Regions from separate parts of the Pseudoalteromonas espejiana DSM 9414 genome, predicted to be linked through region 3. Evidence: predicted binding sites of a transcription regulator. Region 3 holds the regulator's gene; each other region holds the start of a gene.
The links. Region 3 encodes LexA, which represses DNA repair genes until DNA is damaged. Its sites were predicted from a motif close to TACTGTATNNNNATACAGTA; they were not measured.
Positions count from the first base shown of each region.

Region 1: the regulator LexA is predicted to act here: its motif matches at 1,139-1,158, upstream of PESP_RS07620 (LexA family protein).
Region 2: the regulator LexA is predicted to act here: its motif matches at 1,481-1,500, upstream of PESP_RS05060 (YebG family protein).
Region 4: the regulator LexA is predicted to act here: its motif matches at 1,159-1,178, upstream of dinB (DNA polymerase IV).

Region 1 covers NZ_CP011028.1:1,658,963-1,662,179, forward strand. The annotation lists gene PESP_RS07615 (zinc metalloprotease) at 1-853, opposite strand, end outside; gene PESP_RS07620 (LexA family protein) at 1,206-1,574, shown strand; gene PESP_RS07625 (DNA cytosine methyltransferase) at 1,655-2,719, opposite strand; gene PESP_RS07630 (hypothetical protein) at 2,716-3,217, opposite strand, start outside.
Region 2 covers NZ_CP011028.1:1,103,679-1,106,895, forward strand. The annotation lists gene PESP_RS05055 (M23 family metallopeptidase) at 1-981, opposite strand, end outside; gene PESP_RS05060 (YebG family protein) at 1,118-1,432, opposite strand; gene PESP_RS05065 (ComEA family DNA-binding protein) at 1,784-2,080, shown strand; gene PESP_RS20575 (DUF6170 family protein) at 2,092-2,394, opposite strand; gene dsbB (disulfide bond formation protein DsbB) at 2,396-2,914, opposite strand.
Region 3 covers NZ_CP011028.1:3,515,265-3,518,481, reverse strand. The annotation lists gene PESP_RS16020 (hypothetical protein) at 1-33, opposite strand, end outside; gene PESP_RS16015 (DUF7218 family protein) at 164-415, opposite strand; gene PESP_RS16010 (hypothetical protein) at 647-1,027, shown strand; gene PESP_RS16005 (PaaI family thioesterase) at 1,032-1,472, opposite strand; gene lexA (transcriptional repressor LexA) at 1,649-2,266, shown strand; gene coxB (cytochrome c oxidase subunit II) at 2,740-3,217, shown strand, end outside.
Region 4 covers NZ_CP011028.1:830,572-833,788, forward strand. The annotation lists gene PESP_RS03805 (aldo/keto reductase) at 1-340, opposite strand, end outside; gene PESP_RS03810 (acyl-CoA thioesterase) at 355-789, opposite strand; gene dinB (DNA polymerase IV) at 1,190-2,242, shown strand; gene PESP_RS03820 (M17 family metallopeptidase) at 2,362-3,217, shown strand, end outside.

The DNA.
Region 1 (3,217 bases), 1.9 Mb from region 3:
CAGTAGAATAAACAAAAGGTATAAAATTAGGTGCTTCACCTGTAACAAATTTTTCGTTCACAAACATGTTCTGTACGTCTTTTAAAACAGGAATAGGGTAACGGCTCCTAAATTTGTAATCTCTCATAACCTTGGCTATTGAAGGGTGCACAAGCCAGAGTATTTGAACTGAATGATTTAATTTAACCGCATTTTCAGGATTTAAAGGGTATTTAACCGTCCATCCGTTAACTGCTTTGGAACTTATAGAGCTATCGGGCCTAAAATCAAGACTGTAAGGGATGTTAACTTTTACACTTTCAGGTACTTCATAAGTATCATTTTCTAGCTTTATATTTTCATCAACAATAGCATATTTTTTGGCGCTTTTAACGGTCCAGCTTTTATCGATTTCTATAATGTATTGGTATTTAGTGCCATTAATTAGAAGCTCCATATCGCCAATTTCATCTTTGAATGGAGTATCGTGTAAATAGGTTAAATTGAAGTCCCATTTACGGGAAGGGCTTTTTAAAAAAATGGAATATATTTTATTATTCAGGTGTGTAATATCAGTTACATACAGTTCTTTTGTTGTCAGATCTGGATCATTGTGGCCAAAGGTAAGGTTGGTCTTGAATTCGTCGTCATTAAACTTAATTGTGTGTGTATTGTCGCCACCAAAATTGATTTCATTTTTTACATTCATATCCTCAAGCTCAAGATGGTTTATTGATTCTTGAGTTAGAATTTCCAGGCTATCAATTTGGGAAGGAGTAAACACAAAGTCTTTAAGAGGTAATGAGTTTTCGAATTGTGCGTGAGAGCACATACTAAATCCAAGCAAAAAGGCTGCAAAATATTTATATTTCATAATTTATCATCCGTTTAAATTTAAAATAAGTTCAAATAATGAACTTAAATATTGTACCAAAAAAAGGTAATAAAACAACATTAGTATTATAAAATATTTATAATAAAGTTACTTTTCATTAAAAACGATAACTTATAAACTTACTTGCGCGATATAGCTTATGTCTAACTATAAAAAATATGTAACGTAATTATTTTTATGTGGATAGCTCAGTCCGACAATTGCACTTTATGGTCACCTGCAAGTCAGTTTACTTTTAGTTGCTGGTATTTAATAAATGCCAAAAGCTGTATATATATACAGCTCTTTGGTATTATACCCTTACTCCAAACTAAAATTCTTGAAGCCCACTATGCTCACAGAAAACGCCCAAATTGGGCCTCAACTCACAGACTTAGAAAATACGCTTGACTCTACTTTTATCAAAGACTCCACATTTATCGGCCGTGCCAGTGGTCGAAGTATGGAGGGCGTAGGGATATACGATGGAGATATACTGATAATCGATAGGGCTCAAGATGTTAAACATTATGATGTCATCGTAGCGTGCTACAACGGTCTATTTATATGCAAAATAGCAGATATGAAGAACAACCAGCTCGTGTCCGCTAGCCCAGATTATAAGCCAGTTAAAATAAAGGCAACCGACGAGTATTGTGTTGAGGGTGTCGTTACACAGTCGATAAGAATGCATAGGGGGAGTTCTAGGTTGGGGGATTGATTTTTTAGAGTTTCCCCTCATCGAAGCTTAATTAGGCCACAATAAAGGGATACTTATAATTACTTAATCAGGTACTCCAACTAGTCTCTAATACTCGGTTCTGGAAGAGCAAGTATCGCCTCACCTGCACCTCTATATAAAGGTAGACCTAATAGGTTTTCTGTTTCGCAGTGAGTCGGTTGAGGGTATTGAAAATAATGAAGATTCTTGGCCGCTACAAAAAATAGCCTTCGTCTTTTCTGAGGAACTCCGTAGTCAGCAGCCATTAACTCTCTATGTGTTACGTCGTAACCAATATCATGAAAAGATTTATATATCTCTTCAATCATATTTGCACTTTTCACTTGTGCAAGACCGTAAACGTTCTCCATTACTACTATTTCGGGTTTTAGAGCATCGACATGCCTTATATAGTCTCTGTAAAGTACGCCAAGAGGGTCATTTGTCGCCTTTTGCTTACCTGCAACACTGAAAGGCTGACATGGGGGGCCTCCTATAATTACATCTGGGGCTTTCCCTACAGCCCTAATCACAGTCGAAGGGCAAAGTTCCGTTATATCTTCACGGTGGAAATTCCATTCAGGTCTGTTGTGTTTTATAGTCGCTTCAGCCCACTTTTCTATATCACTTGTGAAGCAAGTTTCAAATTCAACTATGTTGTCGGAGGCTTGTTCGAAACCTAAATCAAGCCCTCCTGCACCGGTAAAGTAAGAAGCAATTTTTATTTTTCCACCAAGGTTTAAGCGTTCAAAATATTTAGCTACTTCTTTAGCAAGTTCCTTTGCTAAACCTACGGGGACAGCATTTCCGATCTGCTTATGAATTTGCCCTAGTGTACCTTTGAATTCATAATCTATTGGAAAGTCTTGGAGTACAGCAGCCTCTCTGGGAGTTACGTACCTATCCTGTTTCGGGTGTACGAACTTGTTAAATATATAAGCAGTAACAGTAAGAGATGGTTTGTGCTCCTCCAATCGAATCAAGCGCATATTCGGACCACCTGTTTTTTTTTCCCCCGTGCGGATAAAACTTGCGTGTTGCAAGTGTTCAGGCAAGTCGCCCATTTTTCCACCTGGAGGAAGGTGTTTCATTCTCTCAAGGACTACACCACTATATTCTCTAGTCTCATGATTTGGTAATTTCATATTTTCATGTCGCGTAAAATAGGTTCTTCTAAAGTGATTATAAAGTCGAAGGCTCTTCTAAGATCTTTAGAAAGTATTGCCTCGTGTCCATCGATCGTTTTAAAATCCTTCTCAAGACCCCACATCATATCAGTAAAAGGGGTGACGTACTCACCCCCATGTCTATATGCTGGAAGATTAGATATTATAGCTGTTTTTAATCTAGAATCACCTTTTAGGTTTGTCCCAATTTTAAGTGATTGATAAATAGCCTTCTTAATATCATCGGTGCGGTCCATCCCAGCACTTGTTTTGCTATCACTTATTGACTCTTTCTTAGGCCACCCATCTAAATCTTTAGCAATTTTAGGAGGGCTACCGCTAGCATTTGCAAGAAAAAACATTTTATTCGTTCTGTCTTTATGTGTGTATGCAGCTTTGGCTGATAACCATTCATTAATCGAATCGTTAATTATTGTTTTGTTACTTTCATCTATTAAAAAGTCGACCAAAGGTTTG
Region 2 (3,217 bases), 1.3 Mb from region 3:
GGTAACTAAGCCATTTTTGTGCTCAAGCTCTATAAAGTTACCATAGCCACCATTTCTACCAGCGCGAAGTACAACAGCATCGGCAGGGGCAAATATTTCGGTTTTATGCCAACCTGCTAAATCAACACCTTTGTGAAAAGCACGGCGGTTATTCATTGGGTCTTTACGCAAGCCAAAATTGCTAGAAATATAATATTTAGCGGCGGGTAGGGGGAGTGAGTTTGGCAGCTCAGTTAAAAAGCTTTCAAGGTTATTAAGCACTAAAAGCTTATCGGCAATAGCTAAAAATTGACTCGGGATTTTTGTTTCATCAAATACGTCTAATGGGCCACCTTGTGCGGCTGTTTGCGTGCCTAGTGCTAGGTGCTGCTCTAATGCCGACTCAAGTCCTGCACCTTTAAGCATGGCTAAAATAGCATTATGGCGCACATTGATTTGCTCATCTATAAGAGCAAAATTTTGCTCGTAAAACTTATTTAAACGCTCATAGCGAGCAGCAAATGTGGTTGGGGTAATTAATGCAGCGTGTTTATTTTTTGGGTTTTCATCAACAAGTGGCTCATGAAACTCGCCTTTGTCTTCATTAATTGGTGAATCAAGTTGCTCTTCAAGCTTTATAGTGTCTTTGCTGATTGAAGCCGGTAGTGACTCTATCATGCCTTGAAGTAACGCTTGCTTTTGCTCAAGTACAGCAAGTTGCTCTAATTGCTTTGCGTGAAGCGCTTTTTGCTGCGAAACTTGTTTTTGCCATACATGTTGTTTATCAATTTGGCTTTGTTCTATGTCGGTAATTTTATTAGTTTGGCTATATACGCGAAAACTAGAAATACCCACCCAAGTAATAGTGGCTAAAACAAGCAGTACTACGCTAACCTGAAACCAAGGCGCCAAAATAACATGCTTAACTTCACCATTTTGGCGTATAAGCAGCTGACGGGCTGGGAAAAATTTTTGATAAAAAGACTTAATAAATACTGACATGGCACATAAACACTCGCTATTAACCGGATTAATGTATCAATTTCAGTTTAAAAAGCCAGAAAAAATTTGTAACTGTTCAAAAATTAATAAAAAAGGGCTGCTATTTATAGCAACCCTTATTTAAATTAGTTGGCGCTTAGCCAGCTTGCTGCTCGTCTGTGTCTTTAATGGGCGCTACGTTATCGGCTTTTTTAGCCTTAGCAGGCGCTTTTGCAGTGGGCTCTTTTGCCCCTTTTAGTACTGCCATGAAATCATCTTTACTTTTTGCAATTTCAAGTGCTAATGATTCAACTTGTTGTTCGCTCAATGGTACATCTACTTTTTCCAGCATTACCTCAAGCGATTCTGCTATATCGAGCATTTTGTCATAGGCATCCGCTTCTTTTTTAGTAGTAAACGTCATTCGCTCAACTCCGTTTCGTTCTACAACATATTTAACAACAACAGCCATGATCTCTCCTGCTTGATTGCGTGGTAATGTGGTTACTAACCCGTAGGTTACTGTTTTTATATACAGTAAAGGTTTGAGCTTTAATTTGCAAGTAATTAGCGCTACTTTTTAGCTTGTCTTAAATTTGACAAAAAAGCGTAACTTTACTTTAGTTAAGCAATCACTAGTAGTACCAGCTGCATTTTAGGATTTCGGAGTTAAGTGATAATGCACTTGGGAATAATTTAAGTGATTTTGGCTGTTCCTTATTTATAAATATTTCCTAAGTAAAACTCAAATAAGAAATGTTTTAGTACCAAATTGTTAATTGGTTAACAGGCTTTGGTATAAACAACAATAAGGAAAAACCAAATGAAAACTTTACTATCTCTACTTATTATTAGCTTTTTAAGCTTTAGTGCTTTTACTCACGCTAACCCACCTCTTGAAAAGCCATCTGTAGAAATGCCACAAGCACCAACAATAAGTATTAATGATGCTGATACCGATATGCTCGCAAAACTACCAGGCATTGGTAAGAAAAAAGCCCAAGCAATTGTTGATTACAGAACTAATAATGGTGATTTTACTGATGTGAGTGATTTAGCAAATGTAAAAGGCATAGGAGAAAAGTTAGTGGCAAAACTAGCAGACAAAGTATCTTTATAAAATGCAGGGCGCTACGCGCCCTGTGAATATTGTTTAATTGCCTCAGGCAAATACTTTTTAGCAAAGTTTATTTCAATAGGTGTTGTTAAAAGCGGATAGCAAAGGCCGCCAATGATTAAAAAGGGAATTAACGTCCACCCTGTAAAAACAGTGAATATTAAAAATAAAGGACTAAGCAGTAAAAGCTTTATTATTCGTAATAACACGCGATCGGTAGGGGGTAACATACTTAACGCAATGGCTATTACAGCTTGTCTTTGCCTAACCTTTAAGTGCTTAAGTTCTGGTAGTTGGCTAGTAAAAAATGTAAACATACTAAATAGACTTTTTAATTAATAAACGCGTAGTTACTATTACAAACAATGTAACAGTAAATAAAGCAAAAATTATCTCCATCCATGCAGGCATACTTAAACCGACGAACTGCCAATCAATATTGCCACAATCACCCGTTGCTTGAAAAAAGCTTGGGACCCACTCATGAAGAGGCATAAAAGCAGGGAAGTTAGGTTCAAACTCGCAACTAAAAGCAAATGGGTCTGTGGTTGTTTGCATATCAATATGTTCGCGGGCAATTAGGTAACCCCAAACACTGGATACTCCCCACACTAAATAAGCAACAGGGCGTGCAATTTTACTTTGCGGTTTTGCAGCGCCAATCACACCTGCGCCTAATAAACCTAATACGGCTGTGCGTTGATAAATACACATAATGCACGGCGCTAGGCCCATTTGGTATTGAAAAAACAGTGCGGTAACTTCTAATAAAAACACAATGCCAGTAAATAATAGCCATGGCGTACGTTGAGTAGGAAGGTGTGCTAGCCAGTTCATAAAAAATCCGCATTTAAATAAGACGTTAAATTATGTACTAGGATAAAGTAAGCGGCAACAAAAAGGAAAAAAAAGCTACCGAAGTCACTTTTTTCGAGTCGAAACTAATGAGTATTAATGCTCAAACATGGTGATGCCCAAAGGGGGAGGTATTAGTTTCTGCGTGTGTCATTAAGTAAAAGTACAAGAATAGTGTGTTTGTAATATCAAGTTTAGCTACTTATATCGTTTTGATTGTTATGTATACAATGAATGCACGCAATACTGATGTACCTAACATGAATGTTACGTGGTTTTGCTGTA
Region 3 (3,217 bases):
TTTGCGTGCACGCTTAAATATTTTTTTGCTCATATTTATCTTCTTATTATTTTTAGCGTTAGTTTATTATAGCTTCCCACGCTTTTACTGCGGCATTTTGTCGCAGTTTTTCATAAGTTTATAAATATGAGGCTTTAATTACATCAATAGATTTTAGCTAATGTTAGCTTTCACGCAGGGCATTTATTAGCTCTTGTTTGCTCATTTTAGAGCGCCCGCTAATACCCACTTCTTTTGCTTTATCGTATAACTGCTTTTTTGTGCGTTGCTCATACTGAGAGGCTTTGCCGCCCTTTACCGCTGTTTTATGAGTATTACTATTGGCAATACGTGCGGCTTTTTGTTTGCTCATGCCCTCATCGCGAAGTGCATCGTACTGATCGTCGTTTTTAATTTGCGGACCATGATCTACCATTTTAGCTCTCCTTAAAAACCGTTACTTACACAAAGTGTGTATAAATTTCATTATTGATTCGCATTATTAAGCGTTTAAGCTCGCTCTGTTAAAAAGAGCAAGTTAGGTGCCAAAAGCATTAAAAAGTGAGTTTATGAGGATTAAGTAAGGATTACTGCTTAGTTGATTTGGTATAAAAGTAAAACTGCGTTAAAGTTTGCGGTGAAACTATAAGAGGGTAAAAAGCAGACAATGTCAGAAATTCAATTTTTAAATGTAGATCTGGAGCTTGAGTCTAAACAAGATATTAGTGTTTTAGTGGCTGACTTAAAGAAAAACGCGATGGTTTTGCATTATGACAAAGACGAATATCGTCAATTGGCGCGTATTGAAGCTGCGGGCGATATAAGCACGCCAGATAAAGCAATTAACCACTTATGTGAACTAATAGAATCGTGCTCGCGCAATGCGCTAAAACAGTGGCTTAGTTGCTCGCGAAGAACGTTTGATATTGGCTTTGAGTCGGGCACATCACCAAAGTGTTTTAACCAAGCCCTACATGCAGATACATTACTACGTATATCTGCAATTGGCGCAGGTATGGAAATTACAATTTACCCGATTGATAAGTAAGCTATTACTTTCGCTCAACCACTGCTGCGGTCATTTTTGATACGCAGCAAAGCTCGTTGCGGCTATTAGTAATTTTTATTTCCCAAACCGAACTGCGTTTACCAATATGAAATGCACGAGCCGTTGCTGTTAACGTCCCATTGCGTGACGCTTTTAAATGGCTTGCACTAATTTCCTGCCCTACACAGTAAAACTTTGTAAAATCAATGACAAAATTGGCAGCATAACTAGCAACCGTTTCGGCAAGTACTACATTAGCGCCGCCGTGTACCATTCCCATTGGGTTATGGTGCTCAGGAATTGCAGGCATAGTGGCAACTAGGTAATCGTCGCCTATTTCGGTTATTTCTATCCCCATGGTTTTCATTAAAGTGCCTTGACCGCTTATTCCTTCATCTAATTGTTTGCAAAGCTCTAATGTAATGGGTTGGTGCCAAATACTCATAACTACTCCTTTGAATTAAAACCTTGTTTATAGCATTTTAAATATGCAAATTTTATAATTACCTAAAATGTACACATATGTATTTAGTTTAGCTATTTAAAACACAATTTAAATTTGCGATTTTTATTTAACTGTATATACTCACAGTTAAATGTACTGTATGGAAAACCAGTTGTATGCGACCATTAACGAAACGCCAAGCTCAAATACTCGAACTAATAAAAGTTTTTATTAAAGATACTGGTATGCCTCCTACACGTGCCGAAATCGCACAAACACTAGGCTTTAAAAGTGCCAATGCTGCCGAAGAGCATCTCAAAGCGCTTGCTAAAAAGGGCGTAATTAAAATGAAACCTGGCGCAAGCCGTGGGATTCAGTTAATTGAAGAAGAAGAGCCTGAGCAATTAGGCTTACCACTTATAGGCCGTGTTGCGGCGGGTTCTCCTATTTTGGCGCAAGAACACGTGGAGAGCCATTGTAAAATTGACCCTTTAATGTTTAAACCAGCAGCCGATTTTTTACTGCGTGTAAACGGTATGAGCATGAAAGACATAGGCATTATGGACGGCGACTTACTAGCTGTACACCGTACTCAAACGGCTGAAAACGGCCAAGTTGTGGTTGCACGAGTTGATGAAGATGTAACCGTAAAACGCCTAGAAAAAGCAGGTCGCAAAGTATTATTACACGCCGAAAATGAAGAGTTTACGCCAATAGAAGTAGACCTTGAAAATGAGTCGTTTAATATTGAAGGCTTAGCCGTAGGCGTAATAAGAAACGCCGATTGGATGTAATTTAGGCCACATTAAGCAATAAATTTACAAATGCACACTTGTTAGTGTGCATTTTTGTTTTAAAACCCACCTTTTAGTAATACTAAAGCAGCCATAAAGTTATTTAAGCTGTAAACTTTTTTGCACTCGCACTTAACTCCTCTTTTATATGATACACCCCCTAGTTTTACTCGCTATTTAGCAATTAACTTGTGTTTAAGCTGGCGTAATTAAAACTTATTTTAAAATATAACTTGTTTGTTTTTTATACTAAAACTTGCTTGTTGTATGTTTTTTAGCTAATTATTAATTTGCTGGGCTAACAATAACTCACAGCTTTTCGGTTTTGAGAACACACAAATACACATTCTTTGTTGGCGCAGCTATACCAATCAAAACAAATTAGGTTGGTTAAATAATAAAAATAACGAATAGGCGTTTAAGCCGTATGCCTCTTCGCTTTGCATTAGCAATAGCATCAAAGGAGCCGTCACATGGGTAAACTGACCTCTACCTTGTGGCTTATATTGATTGTGTTTCCACAGCATGTAATGGCCAATAGCCAATACAATATGCGCAAGGGCGTAACCGATATAAGCAATAATGTATATCAGCTGCACATGACCATATTTTTAATATGTTGTGTGATTGGGGTGATAGTGTTCGCAATTATGTTTTGGGCACTGATTCATCATCGTAAATCTAAAGGGGCAGTACCTGCCCAGTTTCATGAAAGTACTAAAGTAGAAATACTTTGGACTGCCATTCCATTTGTTATTTTAATTGCCATGGCAATCCCTGCCACTAAAACACTTATTGCAATGGAAGATGCTAGCAAGGCCGATTTAACCATTAAAATTACCGGTTCGCAGTGGAAATGGCATTACGAATATATGGGCGAAGATGTAGAGTTTTACTCTATTTTGTCTACCCCCCAAGATGAAATAGCCAACCTTGCCAATAAAAATCCTA
Region 4 (3,217 bases), 1.0 Mb from region 3:
TATCTACGGCTTCTATTACTGCGCTGCGCGTTATATCGTTGCCATCACGCACCCACGATAAGCCATTCCCCGCTATTTTTGTAGCAAGAACTATCTCACCACGTTTTTGTGTATTTCGGCTAAGCCAATCACCAATTATTTGCTCTGTTTTACCGTAAGTGTCAGGTGAGGGAGGGACTGCATACATTTCGGCGGTATCAATAAAGTTAACACCTTGCTCAAGTGCGTAGGCTATTTGCTCATCGGCATCTTGTTGGGTATTTTGCTTACCCCATGTCATGCTACCTAAGCATACTCGTGAAACATCTACACCACTGCTGCCTAGTGGACTGTATTGCATGTTAAATCCTTAAATTATGTAAGATCTTGAGAGTGGCTAATTAACGCCGTTAATAAGGGCTCAGAAATAGCGGCTTTTTGGCCCGTTTTAAAGTCAAACATTACCACCAAAGAAGACCCTGTCGTTGTTACAGCTTGCTGAGCATGGCTAAATACAGAGTAATTCATTACAAAGCGATCGGTTTTTATATCTGAAATAGTAATCCCTACAGTGAGAGTATCGGGAAAGGTAACAGGGCGTTTATAGCGAATGTTATTTTCGCTTATTACTGGGCCAATACCGCCCGGTTTTATGGTATCAAATAGGTTTGTTTTATTTAAAAAGTCGATGCGGGCAATTTCAAAATAGCGCAAGTATACAACGTTGTTTACGTGTTGCAGGGCGTCCATATCGGCCCACGCTACTGTGATGTCGGTATGGATAGGGTGTTTATCTTTGAACCTTTGCATGCATTTATACTCTTAGATTTAAATAAGTTAGGTTATCAATATGGTGTTTGTAGCTCAAGGTAATTAATACCATGTTTTTTTATAAGATGATTGTACCTATTTAAATTTAAGTCTACAGTTAAATTACACAGACAAAACACACACGAGAACACACATGCAAAATATAATTAATTGGGCTTTGGCCAGTTTAGTTTTTATAGCGTCTTTTGCTTGCTACGCAATGGGTAATGCGTCGGGTGGTATTATGCTACTAGCTGGAGGGTTTTTATTGGAGTTTGCTTTTTGGCTTCACTGCTTTAAAAAAGTAAAGCCGTTTAAGCTTCCCTTTTAGCCATTGGCGCTTGCTAATTTAAAGTGGTTCCATATAATGGCTGTATAAATAAACAGTTGTTGTGTGGTGATGAAAAAGTTTATTCATATCGACATGGACTGCTTTTATGCAGCAGTTGAGATGCGCGATAATCCTAAGCTTGCAAGCGTCCCTTTAGCCATTGGCGGTAATAGCCGCCGAGGTGTGCTTTCTACAGCAAACTATATAGCCCGAGAGTACGGCGTACGCTCGGCTATGTCTAACTACCACGCTAAACAGTTATGCCCAGACCTAGTAATAGTGCCTGGTCGTATGGCTGTTTATAAAGAAATATCACACCAAATACGCGCGGTATTTAAGCGCTATACCAACTTAATAGAGCCGCTTTCACTTGATGAAGCCTACCTAGATGTAACCAACAGCACAGCATGTAAAGGCAGTGCAACATTAATTGCCCAGCAAATTAGAGCCGATATTTATAACGATACCGGCCTTACAGCCTCTGCAGGTGTGGCACCCATTAAATTTATTGCCAAAATAGCCAGTGATGAAAACAAACCCAATGGCCAGTTTGTTGTTTTACCCGATGAAGTAGATGCTTTTTTAAATAATTTACCGCTTGGAAAAATCCCTGGAGTAGGCAAAGTAACCTTAGAAAAACTTAATTTAAAAGGGCTATACACAGGTAAGGATGTGCGGGATAAAGGCGTAAATTGGATGCAGCAGCATGTAGGTAATTTTGGTGCATCGCTTTATCAAAAATGTGCAGGTGAATATATTGGCGCAGTTTCTACAGAGCGAGTACGTAAGTCGCTAAGTGTGGAGCATACCTACGAATACAATAAAAATAGTTTGCAGGAATGCTTAGAACAGTTACCAAAATTGTTAGAAGAATTAACCACTCGCCTTAATAAGCAGCAGTTACAAAATAGAATTAATAAACTGAGTGTAAAAGTGAAGTTTGCCAATTTTGTGGTGACTAGTGCCGATCAGGCGCATCATCAGTTAAATACCGATATTTTTACCGAGTTATTAACTAAAGCGTATCAGCGTGGTATGCAACAACCTGTACGCCTTTTAGGTATTGGGGTTGGCGTAAAAAATGAGCCTAATTTGAATCTGCAATTGAGTATTCTTGATTAGCACGTATTTTTTACTGTAACACCAAGTTGCCAGAGCAAAATTAGCTTATCGCAGCTGGCTGGTTTTGTGTTTTTATATCGACGATAATAGGCACTTATGTTTTTAACAGGAGCTTATTTATGGCATATCCTCAAGCAATTGCTGCACTTACTTTAAGTGCAAGCCTTGACTCTTCTTCTCACGATGCACTTATTATTATTAGTGATGACTTTTCTCAGTTAGCTAATAATTCACTAAGCGATGCTATAAACGCACAAGCTAAAGTAGACTCTCGTATTGGTAAGCAAGTTACCTTTTTAGTTATTGAAAATACACGCGTTATTCTTGCGCCAACAGGCCCATTAAACCGAGATTACGATGATGTTCGCCGCTACTTTGATGCAGCTAAACTAGCTATAAATGAAGCTAAAGCGTCGGGTAGTGTTAGCCCTGCTATTTACTTACCAAACTTACATGCTGATGAACGTTACCAAAATGCACTAGAGGTTGCTTATTTAGGCGCATGCCAAGCTTTATGGCAACCACTTGAAGCCCGTGAATATCACGGCGAAAGCATTGAGCCAATTACGCAAATTGGTTTAATTGACGCAAGTGAGCAAACAGTAAAAGCGGTTAACGCGATTGCTGCAGGCCAATATGCTGCGCGTGATTTATGTGGTACTGAACCAGAGCGTATGGCGCCTCCTCGTTTTGCCGATTACTGCGTGGAGCTTTTTAAAGGCTCAAACGTTAGTGTTGACGTAATTGACGACATAGACTTAATTGATAAAAACTACCCAATGCTAAGTACGGTTGCACGCGCATCGTACGCAGTAGAGCGCCATCACCCTCGCGTTGTAAAGCTTGAATACGTACCTGAAGGCGAAGTTACCCGCACGCTTATGTTTGTAGGTAAGGGTTTAGTATACGACACAGGCGGTGCAGATTTAAAAGTAGGCGGTTACATGGCAGGTATGAGCCGTGATAAAGGCGGTG